Regions from separate parts of the Sporosarcina sp. 6E9 genome, predicted to be linked through region 2. Evidence: riboswitches for the same ligand, from Rfam matches in the RefSeq annotation. Region 2 holds a riboswitch; each other region holds the start of a gene.
The links. Region 2 has a riboswitch for preQ1 ahead of queC (7-cyano-7-deazaguanine synthase QueC). Riboswitches for the same ligand answer to the same signal wherever they lie in the genome.

Region 1 (3,196 bases), on a different contig from region 2:
CGTCTTTTCTGAACTGAAAGAAAGCTAAAGATAAGGCAATAATGCCATACATCGCCCATACATGAAATCCCCAGTGAAAATAAGTTTGTCGCAAACTTTCTTTAAAAGCTGCCGCAGTATTTGGATCTTCTGTCGCTGGATTGATTGCAAAGTGCGATAACGGTTCTGCAGCGCCGTAAAATACAAGTCCGATTCCCATTCCTGCAGAAAATAGCATGGCAATCCATGTAACTGTTGAAAATTGCGGACGGTCCGTGTCTTTACCTAAACGAATTTTTCCATATGGACTTAAAAGAAGAAAAATTGCTAAGGCAACCATAAATGACATCAACATCATATAATACCAACCAAATGTTGACGCAACAAGGTTTTTAATGTTTGTTGTAATGGCCTCAAAACTTTCCGGTGCAATGGCACCATAGCCAACAGCTATGATAATCAGTGCGATTGTTATAAAAAATACATTTGATATTTTCTTCATTTTTCCCCCTACTAATATTTGGTTTTTTGCACATGATTTTCTACTATAACAGAATCGATTTTTTAGGCAAATCAAGTTTTAAGGGTAGTATTCCGAATTTCAAAGCTTTTATGCATGGTTTTATCGTCACTTGTATTGCTACAGAATTGAGTTTCGATAGAGGAGGAAGAGTACTAAATTAGCTTTTCATTTTTGTTGAAAATAAATCATAAATGAATAAAAAGACTTGGTATAGATCGAAGAACATTCAAGACTTTAAACCTATTAATCCTCGTCTTTTATATCTCGGTCAGGTGGAAGCGGCTCATTCAACCATTCAGTCAATTGCTGTTTTGCGATTTCAAGTTGATCAAAATACAGTTCGAACTGGTCTTGGTTAATCATAAACTGTTCTCCGTCATGAACCGCACGAATGCGTCCTTCCAGTACGTATTTAGTGACTTGTTCGACAGGCATACCAAGTTGCTCAGCAGCCTTTGGGATTGTAATATACATCGTTTCGCACGCCTCCTTAGTAAAATACCCACCATTTCAGACTGAAATGGTGGGTATTAAAGATTAAATAAGTTTTTTGAAATCTAATCGTTTATTCAATGCATACATAATTGGCACGCCAATCGCCATAATTATGAATTCACCAAGTGCAAGGATTAGATACACGGATAGAAACGGGATTCCATTGTAATCTGGTATATCTGCAAAAATTTTAAGTTGATAAGCGATGATAATCATTAAAATTGTGAAAACTGCGGTGTTAACCAACATTCTTTTAATAATGCCTTTAATGAATTTCGCTGAAATAATCGTAATGGAAAGAGCAAGTAAAGAATGAAACACGCCAAAAACGACATCAACTAAAATCGGTGAGAAAAGAAAGTTGGCAACGAGGACGCCAATTACAATCCCGAATATATACTTTTTATTAAAAACAACGAGATGATTAAATATCTCTGAAACTCGAAATTGAACGAGCATAAATCCGAAAGGGACGATCAAAAATGTAACAGCCACATACAAAGCGGCAATAACACCACTCGTAGCCATAGTTCTAACGTTCATTATTCATTTCTCCTTAGTTTTTTTCCGTGGGATGGTTACGAACCACGTATTCATATAGCATAACTTTATCCATTATACACATCCCGTGGAAAATGTGAAGCGGTTTTATTATGAAGCGCACCCGGTAATTGGAAGACTTGAGGATGTTCCTTAGTCTGCAAACAATGAAAAGGAGATAGTGTGTTCTTGATACATGGTGTGTTTATAGGTACAAAGAATGGTATTCTAATAGTAAAGCGATTGGAGGGGAAGCTTTGTCACAACGTCTTTCATATTGTCTAGTTTTGTTAGGGGCTGTGCTTTGGGGGACAACGGGAACAGCTCAAACGTTCATGCCGCAAACAATTCATCCACTAGCGGTAGGGGCCTCAAGACTCGCGGTGGGTGGTTTCACATTATTAGCTATTTTACTGATCATGCGAAAAATAGATTTTCGAAACTGGCCGTGGCGTCCCACGATATATGCTGCAATTTCGATGGCTGTCTTCCAGTATTTGTTTTTCTCTTCTGTAAGACTAACTGGAATTGCGATTGGGACGGTTGTGATCATTGGAAGCGCACCCGTTTTTTCAGGATTTATAGAATGGCTTGTATTGAAACGTCGCCCAAATGGCGTATGGATGATTGCGACGTTACTCGCAATTGTTGGATGCGCCTTGCTCTTTATAAAAAATGATGGAATCGCCGTCAATCCAATTGGCGTGACAATGTCGCTCGGCGCTGGACTATTATTTGCGTTTTATGCACTTGTCAATAAAGAAGTCCTTGAAAAAACGGAAGCTATTCCCGCCGTTGCAGTCATCTTTTCAATGAGTGCACTTATGTTACTGCCATTTCTTTTACGATTTGACACGGAGGGGCTGCTGACTGGAAGCGGAATTGCAGTGGTCATCTACCTTGGAATCGCAACGACGAGCGTTGCCTATATTCTATTTTCAACGGGGCTGAAACGCATACCTTCCTCATCTGCCGTAACGCTTTCACTTGCAGAACCGCTCACAGCGGCTTTGCTAAGTGTTTTTATTGTAGGAGAGCGCTTAATTTTAACCTCATGGATTGGAATTGTCATGCTGCTCGGCGGGATTTTGGTTTTAACAATGAGTAGACGAAAAACAAAAGAAAGCCATGTCGCGTGTGAATGACATGGCTTAGTTTATGGGTGCATCTATTATAGGTTCCGCATGAACGGGCTCGGCATTTCGAATTGCCCGTATTAAAACAATAAATATGATTTCCATAATAAATGTGAGTATCGCAACAACTGCAAGCCATGAATGACTTGGCATATTCATTGAAAAAGACAAGAAAGCTAATGAAAGTAGATTGAATGTCATATAAAAAGTAAAGACAGTGTTCGTCCGATTAATTAATGCTGTATGTTCGTAATCTTCCACTATCCTTTTCAAAATCAAGAAAACAGCGTAAGCAAGAATTAATTTTAAAAAAAGCAATCCAGCTGAATAGATGCCCCAGCCAAAAGAAATTACCCCGTCTAGATTAACAAAAGTAGTTGGAATGGACACGAAAATCATTCCGACAGCAAAAATTCCTGCTTTTTGTGCGATTGGATAATGTTCTCGAAGTCCAAAACAGCCCGATGCGATTAAACAATAACCAATAGGATCGGGAAGTATGTCAATCATCTCAATATTAAAT
Region 2 (3,196 bases):
TTTGATAAACTTACCGGGTAGTAAAAGTCCATGCACTGGATGTTCCCAGCGAATAAGCGCCTCAAATCCAACCAATTCGCCGGTAAGATTATGAACTTGAGGTTGGTAATGAAGGACAAACTCATTATTCTCAACCGCTCTTCCCAAATCTAACTCCAGACTGTATTCGTCTTGCATGACTTTTAATATATCGGAACTGTGAACGACGTATCGGTTTTTACCTTGTAATTTTGCTTGATACATCGCGTTGTCAGCATAAACCATAAGCTTTTCATAGGAAAGTGGATAATCTGGATAAATCGCAACGCCTATACTAGCTGTCGTATGAATTTCTTTATTTTGAATTAAAAATGGTTGCGTAAACAGATTAATGATCGCTTCTGCTTTGTTTTCAACGTAATTAGCATCTTCAAAATCCTTGAGCAAGAAGATGAATTCATCACCACCCATTCGGGCAAGAACATCATTTTCACCCAGGCAAGTTGATAAACGCTTACTCACCTCTGTAAGCAAGTAATCCCCGTATGAATGATTGAAATTATCATTAATGATTTTAAAACGATCCAAATCTATGTATAAAAGTGCTAATGTCCGATGAACGCCCGAGTGGAGTTCCCGGATGATTGTGTCTATTTCTCTTTTTATATATCGGCGGTTAGGCAATTTCGTTAATTCATCATGATAGGCTAAGTAGTTATATTGCTCTTGCAATAAATACCTTTCGGAAATATCTCTGAACTGACCAAAAGCACCAATCATTTTGTCCCCTTCATAAATCGGTTGTGCATCAAATAGGCAGACGACAAGATTCCCGGACTTATCTTCAAATTTAAGTTCTTCATTATTAAACATTTTTTCTTGTTCCAGTACTTCTTTGAAATAGTCACCAGTTAAAGGCGATTCGCAAATATTTCTCCCGATGACTGATTCCCGACTAGTATTCGAGATTTTTTGAGCAAATTCATTAAACTCGATTGTGATGCCAAACTCATCAGTAATTACAATTCCGTTTCGGGTTCTGCTCAACATGATTTGATTAAGAATATCCAATTTCCTATTTTGTTTTCTCAGTAATAACTCTCTTTCAATCGAATCAATCGACTGGCTTAACATCGTTAAGAAGAGCGGATTCTGAAACTGAATCGGCATCATGATACATACGCTGCCAAGCTTTTTATTTTCATCAGTAATATAAAACGCCGTTCCATAGCACGCAATTTCATGAAGAAAAGTATGATAATGTTGGTCGCCAATAATACTGATTGGTTGCTTCTCTTGCAATGCGAGACTAATCACATTCGTTCCCGTATCTTCTTGAGTGAAAAGACTGCCCTTTTTAATGCCAAATTGTTCAATCATAGATTTGATCGTTGCATCCCCATCAATATCTAACAGATAACCCTCTGCATCCGAAACCACCACAAGTATTGGCGTCCCCTGTAGCGAGTCTAGTAGTTTATTCGAGAAAAAACTCACAACAGATAATATTTCACTATAGGATTTTCGTCTATCCTCAAATGCTACTTCACTTAAAAATTTCTTCGGTCTTGAAACCTCATTTGGATCCATACCGGCCTCTTGGCACATTCTCTTAGATGCAGTTATGAAATAAGGTTCCATCATATAAGCCACCCCTCCCGCACTTCTAACGCTATGTTAATAATGAAAAATAATTTTAGCAGTCATTAACGTTCTAGAAGAATAGTATAACAGAAAAGTAGTGTTCCCGTGCTCCCGCATGGATCGTAGAATAGGTACCTGTGCAAGGTGCAATTATGACTATTCACGGCTATGCAATTGTAGTGAATATACTGATTAGTGTCTTGCACAGGTACCTATTACTCTCCCCCTGAGGGTTGTATATATGTTATCATTAGCATTGTAAAAAGAGGTTCGCGAACTCCCTCTCTAAAAAACTAAGGAGATGATTACTTTGAAGAATGAAAAAGCGGTCGTTGTTTTTAGTGGCGGCCAGGATAGTACGACGTGCCTGTTTTGGGCATTAAAAAAATTTGGTGAAGTTGCGACGGTGACGTTCGATTATGGACAGCGCCATTCGGATGAAATTGAATATGCGCGATTAATTGCAAAAGAACTCAATGTATCATTCAAGGTGCTGGATATGAATTTGATTAATCAGTTATCTGCAAATGCATTAACGCGGGATGATATCGACGTGATAGAAAAGGACGGCGAACTTCCGTCGACTTTTGTACCCGGGAGGAATCATTTATTTCTCTCATTTGCGGCTGTTTATGCGGATGCCATTGGCGCTCGCCATCTCATTACTGGTGTTAGTGAAACAGACTTCAGCGGCTATCCTGATTGCCGGGACAATTTTATCAAGTCTCTTAATGTCACATTGAATTTAGCAATGGACGGAAGGTTCGTTATCCATACACCGCTCATGTGGCTGGATAAATCTGAAGTGTGGGCATTGGCTGATGAACTTGATGCGTTTGATTTTGTGCAAGAAAAAACGCTTACTTGCTACAACGGGATCCCAAGTTCAGGATGCGGAAAATGTCCTGCGTGCTTGTTGCGAAACGCGGGACTTGCCACTTACTTATCTCAAAAGTCAGTAGGTGCGGCCAAATGATGCAACAATTTTATCCACAAGTGCAACATTCCTATCGATTCGAATTAAATAAAGACATGCATTTTTCAGCTGCGCATTTCATTCCAAACGAAGATGCTGGGAAATGTCAGATGATGCATGGCCATACTTACTATATAAATGTAACAATCGGAGGAAACAAATTGGACTCATCCGGTTTCCTCATTGATTTCAAGATAATTAAAGATTTAATTCATAAAAAGTATGATCATTCCGTCCTAAATGATCATCCTGAATTCCAAACGAATTTTCCAACGACTGAACGTTTAGCAGAACAGATTTCGCAGTCCATTCAAATAGTACTGCAGACAAGAATAAATCAGCCAGTCTGTCTTCAAGTCATTGTTCGGGAAACGCCGACAAGCTATGTCGTCTACCGACCAGAACATGAGGACGCTCTATGAAAATTCCTGTAATGGAAGTATTCGGTCCAACAATTCAAGGTGAAGGTATGGTTATGGGGCAAAAAACGATGTTCGTCCGAACTGCTGGATGTGATTATTCATGCGCTTGGTGCGATTCAAGTTTTACGTGGGACGGCTCGGGTAAAAGTGAATTGAAACGCCCAATTGAAATTGT
Region 3 (3,196 bases), 1.3 Mb from region 2:
TCATTGTATTTATCTCCTTCTTCGATTTATTTTCCCAGCTTCCGATCATGAGTCCATTCGCAGATTCCTTAGGTGCTACCCCTTTTGTTATCGGACTTGCAGTTGGAATTTATTCCTTTTCTAATATGATTGGCAATGTTATTTCTGGCTTTATGACAGACAAACGCGGTCCATTTCTAATTTTGGTTTTTGGTTTATTTGCGTCAGCAGTTTCGTTGCTATTATATTTCACAATCACCGATCCAGTCAGTTTGTTGGGCATCCGTTTCCTTCATGGTTTTATGGAGGGGCTAATCGTTCCGGCAGCATTTACATTTTTAGCGAACCGTACGGAAGTAACAAATCGCGGAAGGAGTGTTGCCATTTCAGGCGCATTTGTTGGATTGGCTGCCATTATAGGACCTGCATATGGGGGAATTGTCGCTGCAAAATCAAGCCCGGCTTTCGTCATGGCGATAAATGGGATCATGATGTTCATAATCGCGATTGCCGCGTTCTTCGTTCTCCGTTCATTTAAATACGTCAGGAAAGAGCAAACTTCAAAAAACAACACTCGAGTCAGACATCTATTTCGCTCGCCTGGGATGGTGCGTTCGTTTGCCGGTGCATTCTTCCTCATGTTTTCACAAGGTGTTTTAGCACTGGTCTTGCCGTTAAAAATTGTCTCACTTGGTTTCGATGCCAAAACAAGTGGCATGTTATTAAGTGCATTCGGCGTCACAGCGGTCCTGATATTTTTACTTCCGGTCAATCGCATATTCGACCGCGTTCGTCCGATTATCACGCTCGCATTCGGGTTGTCAATGATGGGCATTAGCATGCTATTCTTAAGTCAACTGGAAGCATTAAACTTCTTATATTTTGCAATGATTATTTACGGTATTGGATTTGCCTTTTTATTCCCATCTATTAACTCTTTACTGATTGACTCATCTTCGCCTGACTTTCGCGGAAAAGCATATGGATACTTCTATGCATTCTTTTCAATTGGTGCAGTCGTCGGATCCAGCGTGATCGGTTTCTTGGATTTGACGTTCTCAAGTTCTTTCATGTTGACAGGTGTTATTTTAATTGTCGTCGCTGGTTATTCGCTCATTGGGAATACGAAAAAAAATTCGTTTGACAATGCTCCGCCCATCAGCTAAAGTCTTAGATGGAAATACACATATTGTTCGAGAGAGGTTCATAGCGACCCTCTATAAAAAACTATGGATGCTGAAAAATGATTTCCAATCGATTTCATTGTTTCCACATTTATGGACCTCCCTCGACATAATAAACGGGAGGTTTTTTTATTGGCTGGAAGAGATGAATCTACATTGACGGGTTTAACATTGTTAGGAAATCAACATACGGAGTACAAAGACACCTATAATCCTGGTGTCTTAGAAGCGATTGACAATTTGCATACGAAACGTGATTATTTCGTGAAGTTCAATTGTCCGGAATTTACATCATTGTGCCCGCAAACAGGTCAACCAGACTTTGCAACGATGTACATTAGTTTTATACCTGATCAAAAACTTGTAGAGAGTAAAGCATTGAAATTATATTTATTCAGTTTCCGTAATCATGGCGATTTTCACGAGGACTGCGTCAATATCATTATGAATGATTTAATCGAATTGATAGAACCAAGATACATAGAAGTATGGGGCAAGTTCACGCCGCGTGGTGGACTATCCATTGATCCTTACTGCAATTACGGGAAGCCGGGAACGAAGTACGAACAGATGGCCGAGCATCGGATGCTGAATCATGATATGAATCCGGAAAAAATCGATAATCGCTAATGGAGGCTCTTAAACCATGTTATATTATTTAAACGGTCTATTTGTCGGATTATTGATTTTATCTAATGTGTTGGCAGTAAAACTGTTCAGTATTGGCGATTGGATTGTGTTGCCCGCGGCTGTCATCATTTATGTTTTTACTTATCCAATCCTAGATGTCATCACAGAAGCATACGGAAAAGAAGCAGCTCGGCGCACTGTACTGACAGGTTTTCTGGCACAAATTTTGGCAATCGGATTCATATGGATTGCGATCAAATTGCCTGCCGCTTCTTTTTACGAAAACCAACAATCATTTGAATTAATCTTCACTGCTGGCTTCCGTGTTACAATCGCAAGTCTGGTCGCTTATCTGGTTAGTCAGAATTTAGATGTGACGATTTTTGATAAGCTGAAAAAACGACACGGCAAAAAGAAGTTGTGGATTAGAAATAATTTATCAACGATGGCGAGTCAACTTGTCGATACGGCCATTTTCATCTCGATTGCTTTTTACGGCACAATGCCATTGGGTGTACTAATCGGGATGATTTTCAGCCAGTATATTTTCAAGTTCATCGTCGCGATCATCGACACACCGGTTGTTTATGCACTCGTTGCAATATGCAGAAGAACTGAGAAGAAAGAACAATTGAATGCAGCAACTGCTCGAACTTGAATTTAATGTTTGCCCCTCCCCCTTTCAAGGAATTAATGAATGAGGGAGGTTTTTTATGGATATTTTTACAGTGGGTCACTCTACACATACAAAGGAAGAATTTTTACAATTGCTTCAGGATGGAAATATTGATTTCTTAGTTGATGTGCGTGCGTTTCCAGGAAGTCGGAAGTTTCCACATTTTCATAAAGACCGCATGAGTATTTGGTTACCTGAATCAGGAATCGACTACGTCCACATTAAAGAACTTGGCGGTCGTCGCAATAAATCCAAAACCATTGATAACAACATTAATGATGCATGGGAAAATCGATCGTTTCACAATTATGCAGATTATACGCTTGAAGAGGGTTTCCAGATAGGTCTTGGGAAATTAAAGGAAATTGCCGAAAACAACTCTGTAGCTTATTGTTGTTCCGAACGCCATCCTGCTAGATGTCACCGATTATTGATTAGCAATTGGTTATCACTTAACGGTTGGACCGTTCGTCATATTCTTGATGGTCCAAAAGGATACACTAAAATCGAAGCGCATATTCCTGGCCAATGGGGTGCCCCACCAGTTTTGAATAAAGATGGTACAGTAATGTATCCAAAATGAAATGACATTAGGATTTGATCGCCAATTAAATACATAAAGGCATATAAAAAAGGGTAGCGATTGCTACCCTCTTTTTCTCATGTTGTTTCAGTTTGTTCTGGTTGAAACGCGCGTATCTCATCCAAAAATGCTTCCCCGTACCGC

Region 1: linked by a shared signal. The riboswitch ahead of J4G36_RS12300 (QueT transporter family protein) and the one ahead of queC (7-cyano-7-deazaguanine synthase QueC) in region 2 are both predicted to bind preQ1.
Region 3: linked by a shared signal. The riboswitch ahead of queF (preQ(1) synthase) and the one ahead of queC (7-cyano-7-deazaguanine synthase QueC) in region 2 are both predicted to bind preQ1.

What each region holds. Positions count from the first base shown of each region.
Region 1 covers NZ_JAGEMN010000002.1:142,856-146,051, reverse strand. The annotation lists gene J4G36_RS12310 (BCCT family transporter) at 1-481, opposite strand, end outside; gene J4G36_RS12305 (MerR family transcriptional regulator) at 746-976, opposite strand; gene J4G36_RS12300 (QueT transporter family protein) at 1,040-1,540, opposite strand; PreQ1 riboswitch class I at 1,548-1,592, opposite strand; gene J4G36_RS12295 (EamA family transporter) at 1,795-2,682, shown strand; gene J4G36_RS12290 (hypothetical protein) at 2,689-3,196, opposite strand, start outside.
Region 2 covers NZ_JAGEMN010000001.1:1,991,927-1,995,122, forward strand. The annotation lists gene J4G36_RS10145 (EAL domain-containing protein) at 1-1,623, opposite strand, end outside; PreQ1 riboswitch class I at 1,883-1,926, shown strand; gene queC (7-cyano-7-deazaguanine synthase QueC) at 1,934-2,599, shown strand; gene queD (6-carboxytetrahydropterin synthase QueD) at 2,596-3,021, shown strand; gene queE (7-carboxy-7-deazaguanine synthase QueE) at 3,018-3,196, shown strand, end outside.
Region 3 covers NZ_JAGEMN010000001.1:647,295-650,490, reverse strand. The annotation lists gene J4G36_RS03435 (MFS transporter) at 1-1,145, shown strand, start outside; PreQ1 riboswitch class I at 1,173-1,216, shown strand; gene queF (preQ(1) synthase) at 1,296-1,793, shown strand; gene J4G36_RS03425 (queuosine precursor transporter) at 1,810-2,451, shown strand; gene J4G36_RS03420 (DUF488 domain-containing protein) at 2,507-3,052, shown strand; gene recQ (DNA helicase RecQ) at 3,130-3,196, opposite strand, start outside.